Regions from separate parts of the Cedecea davisae genome, predicted to be linked through region 3. Evidence: predicted binding sites of a transcription regulator. Region 3 holds the regulator's gene; each other region holds the start of a gene.
What was found. Region 3 encodes LexA, which represses DNA repair genes until DNA is damaged. Its sites were predicted from a motif close to TNCTGTATGTACATACAGNA; they were not measured.
Positions count from the first base shown of each region.

Region 1: the regulator LexA is predicted to act here: its motif matches at 1,199-1,218, upstream of metR (HTH-type transcriptional regulator MetR).
Region 2: the regulator LexA is predicted to act here: its motif matches at 1,136-1,155, upstream of ACG1VR_RS13890 (metal-dependent hydrolase).
Region 4: the regulator LexA is predicted to act here: its motif matches at 1,054-1,073, upstream of ACG1VR_RS15790 (DNA translocase FtsK 4TM domain-containing protein).

Region 1 covers NZ_CP172054.1:4,598,970-4,602,083, reverse strand. Annotated here, with positions in the region: gene ACG1VR_RS21985 (carboxylate/amino acid/amine transporter) at 1-326, shown strand, start outside; gene metR (HTH-type transcriptional regulator MetR) at 214-1,167, opposite strand; gene metE (5-methyltetrahydropteroyltriglutamate--homocysteine S-methyltransferase) at 1,285-3,114, shown strand, end outside.
Region 2 covers NZ_CP172054.1:2,904,655-2,907,768, forward strand. Annotated here, with positions in the region: gene ACG1VR_RS13880 (YniB family protein) at 1-217, opposite strand, end outside; gene hxpB (hexitol phosphatase HxpB) at 386-1,054, shown strand; gene ACG1VR_RS13890 (metal-dependent hydrolase) at 1,173-1,763, shown strand; gene ACG1VR_RS13895 (L-cystine transporter) at 1,896-3,114, shown strand, end outside.
Region 3 covers NZ_CP172054.1:4,499,338-4,502,451, reverse strand. Annotated here, with positions in the region: gene plsB (glycerol-3-phosphate 1-O-acyltransferase PlsB) at 1-677, opposite strand, end outside; gene ACG1VR_RS21540 (diacylglycerol kinase) at 809-1,177, shown strand; gene lexA (transcriptional repressor LexA) at 1,286-1,894, shown strand; gene dinF (MATE family efflux transporter DinF) at 1,970-3,114, shown strand, end outside.
Region 4 covers NZ_CP172054.1:3,310,477-3,313,590, reverse strand. Annotated here, with positions in the region: gene trxB (thioredoxin-disulfide reductase) at 1-28, opposite strand, end outside; gene lrp (leucine-responsive transcriptional regulator Lrp) at 521-1,015, shown strand; gene ACG1VR_RS15790 (DNA translocase FtsK 4TM domain-containing protein) at 1,138-3,114, shown strand, end outside.

The DNA of each region.
Region 1 (3,114 bases), 100 kb from region 3:
GTAATCCGCAGAAGCTTCCTGCCACTTCGCTACAGTGGGGGATTCTGGTTTGGCTGGGCGTGGTGGCTTCCGGGCTGGGCTACTTTATGTGGAACTACGGCGCGACTCAGGTTGATGCCGGTACGCTCGGCATCATGAATAACGTGCACGTTCCGGCCGGGCTGCTGGTCAACCTTGCTATCTGGCAGGAGCAGCCGCACTGGCCGAGCTTTATCATTGGGGGAACGGTGATAATGGCCTCGCTGTGGGTACATCGCCGGTGGGTCGCTCCGCGTTCTTCACAAACGGAAGGTGGTCGCAGGCATGCTGGCGCGTCGAGCGAATAAACGCCTCGGTTACCGGCTGGCGCTGCTCTCCGTCGCGCACTGCCGCATACAGTCGGCTCCATAATCCCTCGCCCAGGGTTTTGGTGACTATCAAACCCTGGTGCTCAAAACTCTCCACCACCCAGTGCGGTAGGGCGGCAATGCCCATCCGCGCCGACACCATCTGGATCAGCAGCAGCGTGTTATCTACGCTTTTCAGCGAAGGGCTAACGCCCGCCGGCTGGAGGAAGTTACGCCAGATGTCCATGCGGCTACGCTGTACCGGGTAAATCAACAGCGTTTCGCTGGTTAAATCTTCAGGTTCAATACTCGCTTTGTGCGCCAGCGGATGGTCAGTGGCGACAACCAGGCGCACTTCAAAATCAAACATCGGCGAATAATGCAGCCCGCTGCGCGGCAGGATATCGGAGGTTAATACGATATCCAGCTCGCCTTGCTGCAGGGCTGGCTGCGGGTCAAAAGTGACGCCTGATTTAAAGTCCATTTCCACCTGCGGCCAGTGCAGACGGAAATTTTCCAACGCCGGAGTCAGCCATTGAATACAGCTGTGGCACTCAATCGCAATGCGCAGCCGCGTTTGATGAGGCTCGTTACATGCCTGCAGGGCGCGGCCAATTTGCGGAAGCACCTGCTCCGCAAGTTGCAACAGAATTTCGCCCTGAGGCGTAAAACGAAGTGGCTGACTTTTACGAACGAACAGGCGGAAGCCGAGACGCTGCTCCAGATCGCTGAACTGGTGAGATAGAGCAGACTGAGTCTGATGCAGGGCCGCAGCCGCGGCGGCGAGGGAGCCGCAGTTTTGCAACGCTTGCAGCGTCCGCAGGTGTTTAATCTCGATCATGAAAGTCCTTCACTTCGTCATGAACAAATTGCGCTTGAGGAATATACAGTACCTGCTGATTATAGCGGTGTAAACATCTGGATGGCTAAATACATCGAACCGAATAGAGGAAACACCATGACAATCCATAACCACACCCTCGGGTTCCCTCGCGTCGGCCTCAAGCGCGAGCTGAAAAAAGCACAAGAAAGCTACTGGGCAGGCAATACCTCCCGCGAAGAATTGCTGGCGGTTGGCCGCGAACTGCGTGCCCGCCACTGGGACCAACAAAAACAGGCTGGCGTTGAGCTGCTGCCGGTGGGCGATTTCGCCTGGTACGACCATGTTCTGACCACCAGCCTGCTGCTCGGTAACGTGCCGGCTCGTCATCAGAGCAAAGATGGCAGCGTAGATATCGACACCCTGTTCCGTATTGGCCGCGGCCGCGCACCGACCGGTGAACCGGCTGCCGCCGCTGAAATGACCAAGTGGTTCAACACTAACTACCACTACATGGTGCCGGAATTCACCAAAGGCCAGCAGTTCAGACTGACCTGGACTCAACTGCTGGAAGAAGTGGATGAAGCGCTGGCGCTTGGCCATAAAGTGAAGCCTGTACTGCTGGGGCCGGTAACTTACCTCTGGCTTGGCAAAGTGAAAGGCGAGCAGTTTGATCGCCTCAGCCTGCTGAAAGATATCCTGCCGGTGTACCAGAAGGTGCTGGCCGAGCTGGCAAAACGCGGCGTTGAATGGGTACAAATTGACGAACCTGCGCTGGTTCTTGAACTGCCGCAGGCATGGTTAGATGCCTTTAAACCGGCCTATGACGCGCTGAACGGCCAAGTTAAGTTGCTGCTGACTACTTACTTCGAAGGCGTTGGCCCGAACCTGAACACCATCACCACGCTGCCGGTGCAGGGCCTGCACGTAGACTTCGTGCACGGTAAAGACGACGTGAACGAAATCCACAAGAAGCTGCCTGCTGACTGGCTGCTGTCCGCCGGGGTAATCAACGGTCGTAACGTATGGCGAGCTGATCTGACCGAGAAATATGCGCAGCTTAAAGCGCTGGTGGGCAAGCGTGACCTGTGGGTGGCCTCTTCTTGCTCCCTGCTGCACAGCCCAATCGACCTGAGCGTGGAGACTCGCCTGGACGCGGAAGTGAAGAGCTGGTTTGCCTTCGCCCTGCAAAAGTGTGCCGAACTGTCTCTTCTGACCGAAGCTCTGAACAGCGGCGACACAGCTAAAATTGCCGAGTGGAGCGCGCCGATTCAGGCTCGCCGTAATTCTAAACGCGTACATAATGCCGCCGTTGGCGAGCGTCTGGCGCAGGTAACGTCTCAGGATAGCCAGCGTCAGAGCAGCTATAACGCCCGTGCCGCTGCCCAGCGCGCGCGCTTCAACCTGCCGGCATGGCCAACGACGACCATCGGTTCCTTCCCGCAAACCACTGAAATTCGCGGCCTGCGCCTGGACTTCAAGAAGGGGAATCTGGACGCTAATAACTATCGCACCGGCATAGCCGAACACATTAAGCAGGCGATTATTGAGCAGGAACGCCTGGGGCTGGACGTGCTGGTACACGGCGAAGCCGAGCGTAACGACATGGTTGAATACTTTGGTGAGCACCTGGATGGTTTCGTATTCACCCAAAACGGCTGGGTACAGAGCTACGGTTCCCGCTGCGTTAAGCCGCCGGTTGTTATCGGCGATATCAGCCGCCCTGAGCCAATTACCGTTGAGTGGGCTAAGTACGCGCAGTCCCTGACCGACAAACCGGTTAAAGGCATGCTGACCGGGCCTGTAACCATCCTCTGCTGGTCTTTCCCGCGTGAAGATGTGTCTCGCGAGACTATCGCTAAGCAGATTGCGCTGGCGCTGCGTGACGAAGTGGCTGACCTCGAAGAAGCGGGTATCGGCATCATTCAGATTGATGAACCGGCCCTGCGTGAAGGCTTACCGCTGCGC
Region 2 (3,114 bases), 1.6 Mb from region 3:
ACCAGAATAAATTCAGGAACGGCGTGTTAAAACGCATCATCTCAATCATCACATGGAAAAAGTCCAGCATCACGGCATCAATGCCGGGCTGTTTTTCGCTGTGTTGATACATAAACTTCAGAACCGAAATCACGGTAGAAAGCAGCGCCGGGATAAAAATCACCCATCCCGCAACCCGTTTCAAAATCGCAATGCGTCCAGCCTGTTGATACGTCATGCACTCCCCTTTTTTAGGACGTAACGTTATACCCACAAAGTCTACCCTGTATGGCGCTATTTCGCCTGAGCTTTGCGGGCGAAATTCGCAAAAGCGGTGGCTTCAGGTATTGTTTCCGGCTAAAGATACACAATCATTTATTCAAGACGAACGGAAAGGAGTCATTTTATGGCCGATACGCGCCAGATCCTCGCGGCAATTTTTGATATGGATGGGCTACTGATTGATTCGGAACCGCTTTGGGATCGTGCGGAACTGGATACCCTGCAAAGTATTGGCGTTGATATCACGCGCCGCAATGAGCTGCCGGACACCCTCGGGCTGCGCATCGATTTAGTGGTAGACCTTTGGTTCTCACGCCAGCCGTGGAGCGGGCCGTCAAAAGAAGAAGTCACCGCACTCGTTATCGAACGCGCCATCGCATTAGTCGATGAGCAGCGTCCGCTTTTGCCGGGCGTTGTAGAAGCGGTTAAACGCTGTAAAGCACTCGGTCTCAAAGTGGGCCTGGCCTCCGCCTCCCCGCTGCATATGCTGGAAAAAGTGCTGGAAATGTTCGACCTGCGCCAGTATTTCGACGCTATCGCCTCAGCCGAGCATCTTCCGTACAGCAAACCGCACCCGCAGGTTTACCTGGACGCGGCGGCAAAACTTGGCGTTGACCCGCTTTCATGCGTCACGCTGGAGGACTCGGTTAACGGCATGATTGCCACTAAAGCCGCACGCATGCGCTCGATAGTGGTTCCGGCTGAAGAAAATAGTGCGGACCCACGCTGGTGCCTTGCTGATGCAAAACTCTCCTCTCTGGTCGAGCTGAACGAGAAACACCTCAAAGGCTAAGCCTCAGGGCGGCTCAGGCCGCCCGTTTTGCTGACAAAATGTTACAGCGTCACCTCTTCCGAACACTGTACAAAAACCCTATACTGGATGAATCGACAGTTTTTATTCGGGTTGTATCATGACGGCGGAAGGCCACCTGCTTTTTTCTATTGCCTGTGCAGTATTTGCCAAAAACGCCGAGCTTACGCCTGTACTTGCCCAGGGCGACTGGTGGCACATTGTGCCGTCTGCGATCCTGACCTGCCTGCTCCCCGATATCGACCACCCCAAATCCTTTCTTGGCCAGCGGCTGAAGTGGATCTCTAAGCCCGTGGCGCGCATGTGCGGGCATCGAGGCTTCACCCACAGCCTGTTCGCCGTCTTTGCCGGGCTGGCGCTGTGTTACCTGAAAGTGCCGGAAAAGTGGGTTATCCCGGCCGATGCTATCCAGGGCATGGTGCTGGGTTACCTGAGCCACATTATCGCCGACATGCTGACGCCCGCCGGAGTGCCACTGCTCTGGCCATGCCGCTGGCGCTTTCGCTTTCCCGTCGTCAGGCCGCAAAAAGGCAACCAGCTGGAGCGCGTACTCTGCATGGCGCTGTTTGGCTTCGCGGTGTGGATGCCGCAGAACATGCCCGAAAACGGTGCGGTGCGCTGGTCCTCACAAATGATAAATTCCTTACAGATGAGCTTTTATAGCTTGTTAAATCACCAGGTCGAGCGTTAATTAACCCCAAAACATCATTTGGTAATAATCAATTCTTTTTGGATATAAGACAGTGCTGCGGAGTCTGTTACGCTTTGCAACATAACGGCGGCGTAACAGCGGCTGTATGACAATAAATCAGGAGATACGGGGATGAATTTTCCACTGATAGCGAACATTGTGGTGTTCGTTGTTTTGCTATTGCTGCTGGCGCAAACCCGCCACAAACAATGGAGCCTGGCCAAAAAAGTGCTGGCCGGTCTGGTACTCGGCGTGGTCTTCGGCCTGGCGCTGCACACCATTTATGGCTCCGACAGCGCGGTTCTGAAAGATTCTATTCAGTGGTTTAACGTCGTCGGTAACGGCTACGTCCAACTGCTGCAAATGATCGTCATGCCGCTGGTGTTCGCCTCGATTCTGAGCGCGGTAGCCAAGCTGCATAACGCCTCTTCGCTGGGTAAAATCAGTATCCTGAGCATCGGGACGCTGCTGTTCACCACGCTGATTGCCGCGCTGGTCGGCGTGCTGGTCACCAACCTGTTTGGCCTGACGGCAGAAGGCCTGGTGCAGGGCAATGCGGAAAGCGCACGCCTGGCAGCCATTCAGTCGAACTATATCGGCAAAGTTGCCGACCTGACCGTACCGCAGCTTATCCTCTCCTTCGTGCCGAAGAACCCGTTTGCTGACCTTACCGGCGCAAGCCCGACGTCTATCATCAGCATCGTTATCTTCGCCGCTTTCCTCGGCGTGGCCGCCCTGAAGCTGCTGAAAGATGATGCCCCGAAAGGCGAGCGCGTACTGGTAGCCATCGACACCCTGCAAAGCTGGGTGATGAAGCTGGTTCGCCTGGTGATGCAGCTGACGCCATACGGCGTGCTGGCGCTGATGACCAAAGTGGTCGCTGGTTCCAACCTGCAGGACATCATCAAGCTGGGCAGCTTCGTTGTTGCTTCCTACCTTGGCCTGGCGATTATGTTTGGCGTGCACGCAGTTCTGCTGGCGTTCAACGGCGTTAGCCCGGTGAAATACTTCCGTAAAGTCTGGCCGGTGCTGACCTTCGCCTTCACCAGCCGCTCCAGCGCCGCCAGCATTCCGCTGAACGTTGAAGCGCAGACCCGCCGTCTTGGCGTGCCGGAGTCCATCGCCAGCTTCTCCGCCTCCTTCGGCGCCACCATCGGGCAGAACGGCTGTGCCGGTCTCTACCCTGCTATGCTGGCCGTCATGGTTGCGCCAACCGTTGGCATCAACCCGTTTGACCCGGTATGGATTGCGACCCTGGTGGGCATCGTCACCGTTAGCTCCGCGGGCGTTGCCGGCGTGGGCGGCGGTGCAACCTTCGCCGCGCTTATCGTCCTGCCTGCTATGGGCCTGC
Region 3 (3,114 bases):
ATGGCTTTCGATGCCAGCAGCTTGTTAAACAAGTCCTGACGCACCGGCAAACGCGGCCCAACGGCAGCTAAGCGCTGGCGAGCGAAGTGGGTACGCGCGACGCGAGCCAGCTTCTGGGCGATGATTTTGTCAGTGCCGTGTTCGGTTGCCATACGGCGCAGCGAAACAGGGGGAGAGAAGCGCACAAAGCTGTCGCGACCCAGCCACGAAACGGCAAAGAATTTTTGTACGCCGTTTAGCGTGCGCAGAGGAGGATTAACTTCCCCTTTCTCGCGGCCGGGTGAGCGGCCAAACATCACGGAAACCGGCACCATCTGTACATCGAGATCGGGATTGCTGCGGTGCAGGTCCAGATAATCGTGGAACAGTTTTACCGACTCTTCTTTTGGCGTGTAGTAAGTAAAGACGCGCGGCCCGCCGTGAATAAACACGTAGCGCGGCAGCAGTGCGCCGTCAATTTCCAGAGGTTCCAGCGGATCGGGCAGGTCATGCTCCAGGCATTGGGCGCGCAGGGTCAGTAGGTCTGCCTTCGAGTTATAAGGCAGGACATACATAATTGGGCGCGAGGGATCCAGACCGAGTTCGGTTTGTGGGTCCGCCGGGATAGACTTGCTTTTTACCAGAACACTTAATGGTAAATTCAGTAATTTGTAGTAAATTCTTGGCCAGCCTGACATAGATGATGTAAAGCCTCAGGTTAATAATGCAAATGCGCCGCAAGGATATCAGAAACTCCGGGGAATTTCTGTGGCGCTGCGATTTAGACTCAATGAGCATTGACGCTCAATATTTAAAAAGGTTTCCTTGAATGGCGAATAATACCACCGGCATCACCCGCATTATTAAGGCTGCAGGCTACTCGTGGAAGGGGCTGCGTGCGGCCTGGATAAACGAAGCTGCATTTCGTCAGGAGGGCGTGGCCGCGGTAATTGCTATTATAATCGCCTGCTGGCTGGACGTTGACCCGATCACCCGCATTTTGCTGATTGGCTCCGTGGTGCTGGTGATGATTGTTGAAATTCTGAATAGCGCCATCGAGGCATTGGTCGACCGCGTAGGCACCGACTACCACGAACTTTCCGGGCGCGCCAAAGATATGGGGTCTGCCGCCGTACTGATTGCGATTATTCTGGCGGTTGTCACCTGGGTCACGCTGCTTTGGTCACATTTGCGATAGGCTTTCCATAATCGGTTAAGTGGCTGGTTTTTGCTTAATTTGTGGTTTCAAATTCACCCGGGGCTGTATATACTCACAGCATAACTGTATAAACACCCAGGGGGCGGAATGAAAGCACTAACTACCAGGCAGCAAGAGGTGTTTGATCTCATTCGGGATCATATCAACCAAACCGGCATGCCACCTACGCGCGCCGAGATTGCACAACGTCTGGGGTTCCGTTCTCCAAACGCCGCTGAGGAACATCTCAAAGCGCTGGCCCGCAAAGGGGTCATTGAGATTGTTTCCGGCGCGTCGCGCGGCATTCGCCTGCTGGTTGAAGAAGAAACCGGCCTGCCGTTGGTCGGGCGCGTTGCCGCCGGTGAGCCGCTTCTGGCGCAGCAGCATATCGAAGGCCATTATCAGGTCGATCCGTCGTTGTTTAAACCGAATGCCGACTTCCTGCTGCGCGTGAGCGGCATGTCGATGAAAGACATCGGCATTATGGATGGTGACCTGCTGGCGGTGCATAAAACGCAGGACGTACGTAATGGCCAGGTTGTGGTGGCGCGTATTGACGACGAAGTGACCGTTAAACGTCTGAAAAAACAGGGCAACACCGTTCAGCTACTGCCTGAAAACAGCGAGTTTCAGCCTATCGTTGTCGATCTGCGCGAGCAAAACTTTAGCATTGAAGGTCTGGCCGTGGGCGTAATCCGCAACGGCGAATGGCTGTAACACGTCTTTCGGTGGTGCGGTAACACGCCGTACCACCCGCTCTATTCCCCCTCATTATTTTCCTGGGTCACTCTGATGCGATTTTTTTCGTCGACGGATAGTGCGCTGTGGCGTCTTGCGCTTCCCATGATTTTCTCCAATATCACGGTGCCGCTGCTGGGGCTGGTTGATACCGCCGTTATTGGTCATCTCGACAGCCCGACCTATCTGGGCGGCGTGGCGATAGGCGCAACCGCGACCAGTTTCCTGTTTATGCTGCTGCTGTTTCTGCGTATGAGCACTACCGGGCTTGCGGCTCAGGCGTTTGGCGCTAACGATCCGCTGCGTCTCGCCCGCGCTTTGCTTCAGCCGCTGATACTGGCGCTGGCCGCCGGTTTGGCCATTATGGTGCTGCGCGGGCCGCTAATCGGTCTTGCTTTGCATATTGTCGGCGGCAGCGAAGAGGTGCTTTATCAGGCCCGGCGTTTTCTTGAAATTCGTTGGCTAAGCGCTCCGGCGTCGCTGGCTAATCTGGTGCTGCTGGGCTGGCTGCTCGGCGTGCAGTATGCTCGCGCCCCGGTTATTTTGCTGGTGGTGGGTAACCTGCTGAATATCGTGCTCGACCTTTGGCTTGTCATGGGCCTGCATATGAACGTGCAGGGGGCCGCACTGGCGACCGTTATTGCCGAGTATGCGACGTTTATCATCGGCTTAGCGATGGTACACAGGGTGTTAAAGCTGCGCGGTATTGATTGGTCATGCCTGAAGATGGCATGGCGAGGAGATCTGCGAAGGCTGCTGGCCCTCAACCGTGACATCATGCTGCGCTCGCTTCTGCTGCAAGTTTGCTTTGCCTCAATGACCATTTTTGGCGCTCGGCTGGGGGGCGAAATTGTCGCGTTGAATGCGGTTTTGATGACGCTGCTGACCTTTACCGCCTACGCGCTGGACGGATTTGCTTATGCCGTTGAGGCGCATTCCGGGCAGGCGTATGGTGCCCGTAATCGCGGGCAGCTTCTCGAGGTCTGGGGAGCGGCATGCAGGCAGGCCGGGCTGGTTGCATTGGCTTTCGCCGCTGTTTATGCCGTGGCGGGCGAGCAGATAGTCTCGATGCTGACTTCGCTACCAGAGCTACGCCAGCTGGCGAATAGCTATCTGCCATGGCAAATCATACTGCCGGTTGTTGGCGTCTGGTGTTACCTGCTGGACGGAATGTTTATCGGCGCTACGCGTGGGGCTGA
Region 4 (3,114 bases), 1.2 Mb from region 3:
GCAGCTTACTGTGTTTAGCTGTGCCCATGAGATCCTCATTGAACGTTTACTGACAATGAGGCTGATTGTAGGGAATTCGCTGCGTTAAAAAAAGAGTGCAGCGATGTTGTTAACGATGTGTGTCATCGTCGTTGCCTATAAGCGTAATGAATATGACCCACAGACTGCATAAAAAATCATTGTAATGGAGGGATAATCACGGGGCGAAAATGATGAATAATCATCAGCCAGAAGGAATATCTGGCACGTTCCACTAAAAATAGATGTTTTGCTTTGACAATCCCCTAAGCATTTGCGAAAACATTCGAGGAAGAAAAACATTTAGTGTTGAGCAAGCCTCATGCTTTTGCACAACCTGATGCAAATTTACCGAGTTATTGAAATTTACGCATAACGTGGACAGACGTTATACGTGATGTCGATAGCGGCCGTAAGGCATCGGTCTTCTCACGTACACCCTGAACAGTGACGTCATCAGGGTTATGGCAGGTGAAGGAAGGAATAGAGAGAGACTATAATAATGGTAGATAGCAAGAAGCGCCCGGGCAAAGATCTCGACCGTATCGATCGCAACATTCTCAACGAATTGCAAAAGGATGGGCGCATTTCTAACGTTGAGCTTTCCAAGCGTGTTGGGCTTTCGCCGACGCCGTGCCTTGAGCGCGTACGTCGTCTGGAACGTCAGGGTTTTATTCAGGGCTATACGGCGCTGTTGAACCCGCATTATCTGGATGCCTCATTACTGGTATTTGTTGAGATTACTCTGAATCGTGGCGCACCAGATGTGTTTGAGCAATTTAACGCCGCAGTGCAAAAACTTGAAGAAATTCAAGAGTGTCACCTCGTATCCGGTGATTTCGACTACCTGTTGAAAACACGCGTACCGGATATGTCGGCGTACCGTAAACTCTTAGGCGAGACCCTGCTGCGTCTGCCGGGCGTTAACGACACCCGTACTTATGTGGTCATGGAAGAGGTCAAACAGAGTAATCGTTTGGTCATTAAGACCCGTTAATACGGGCCAGGTGCAAAATTGGCGTATTTTGGTTACACTCCTGGGAATCCATACAGCAACAGTTCCGGTTAGCGCCGGTGCTGTTGTCTCCATTGCGTTTAAGGACACCTGGAGAGCCTTTCTTGAGCCAGGAATATACCGAAGATAAAGAAGTAACATTGAGGAAACTCAGCAGCGGGCGCCGTTTACTGGAGGCGTTGCTGATTCTTGTTGCCTTATTTGCCATCTACTTGATGGTAGCCTTGTTGAGTTTCAACCCATCAGATCCAAGCTGGTCCCAAACCGCGTGGCACGAACCTATCCATAATTTGGGTGGCGCGCCGGGAGCGTGGTTAGCGGATACGCTGTTCTTCATTTTTGGCGTAATGGCCTACACCATTCCGGTGATTATCATCGGTGCCTGCTGGTTTACCTGGCGTCAACGCGACAGTGAAGAGTTCATCGACTATTTTGCCGTGTCGCTGCGCCTCATCGGCGTGCTTGCTATGGTGCTGACCTCATGCGGGCTGGCGGCGATTAACGCGGACGATATCTGGTACTTTGCCTCAGGCGGCGTGCTGGGTAGCTTGCTCAGTACCGCAATGATGCCGCTGCTTAACAGCAGCGGCGGAACTATTGCGCTGCTTTGCGTTTGGGCTGCCGGGCTGACGCTGTTCACCGGCTGGTCGTGGGTAGGTATTGCCGAGAAGCTTGGCGGTGCGGTACTCACTGTTCTGACCTTCGCCAGCAACCGCACCCGTCGGGATAACACCTGGCAGGATGAGGATGAGTACGAAGAAGAAGAGCAATACGATCAACAGCCTCACGCATCACCAGAAAAACGTGAATCACGCCGCGCGCGTATTCTTCGCGGTGCGCTGGCGCGTAAACAGCGTCTGTCGCAGAAATTTGCTAACCCTAACGGCCGTAAAACTGATGCGGCGCTGTTCTCCGGTAAGCGAATGGATGACGAAGAAGATGATGTGTTGTTCAGCGCCCGTGGTGTTGAAGCCGATCCTGGCGATGTTCTGTTCTCCGGCAATAAAGCAACATTAGAGCAGGAGCAAGAGTACGATCCGCTGTTTAGCGGGCATTCTGCGGTTGAGCCCGTTGCAGCCGCTGCTGCGATGACGGTTGCCAGCCAGGCCTGGGCCGCACCGGTTCCGCCCGTTGCCCCTATGCCGCCGGTATCGACCCCGGCTCCGGTAGCCGAATCGGAACCTGCCGCACCGGCTATTGCATGGGAGCCTGCGCCTACTCCGGTCACGCCGGAGCCTGTGATTGCCCCCGCGCCGGAAGGTTATCTCTCTCCGCGCCCGGCCAATGTCCAGCAGCAGGTGCCGCATGAGAGCACCCAGAGCTGGTCAGAGCCCGTTGAGCCTGCGGTTGTTGAGCCTCAGCCGGAACCGCCGGAAGAGGTAAAATACGTTCGTCCGCCGATGTACCACTTCGAAGAAGTGGAAGAGAAGCGCGCCCGCGAACGCGAGCAGCTGGCGGCGTGGTATCAACCGGTTAACGATCCGAAGCCCGACCCGTATAACTATGCTCCGGCTCAACCAGCCAAAGTTGCCCCGGCTGAGCCGCCGGTTTCTACTCCGGCACCAGAACCGTTTACCTCTCCGGTTTCTGCTCCATTTACGGCGCCAGAGATCCCGGCGGTGGACGTCACACAAATCGCTTCTGGCATTCAGCAGGGCGTCAAAGCTGCCGCAACTGCCGCCGCGTTTACGCCGATATTCAGTATTGCCGGAGATGCTCCGCGTCCTCAGGTTAAAGAGGGCATCGGCCCGCAGCTGCCGCGCCCTAACCGCGTGCGGGTGCCAACTCGTCGTGAACTGGCCTCCTACGGCATCAAGCTGCCTTCGCAGCGTATGGCCGAGGAACAGGCTCGCCAGGCGGAACTTCAGCAGCCTGAAGATGAGTATGGCGATGAAAATGATGCGCTCCAGCAACACGAACTGGCCCGCCAGTTTGCCGCTCAGCAGCATCAGCGCTATGGCGAAGAGTACGAAGAAGAAAGCTGGTCTGAAGAAGACCAGGCCGCGGCGGAACAAGCCGAGCTGGCACGTCAGTTCGCCGCCCAGCAACAGCAGCGTTATTCCGAGCCGCAGCAGCAGAAT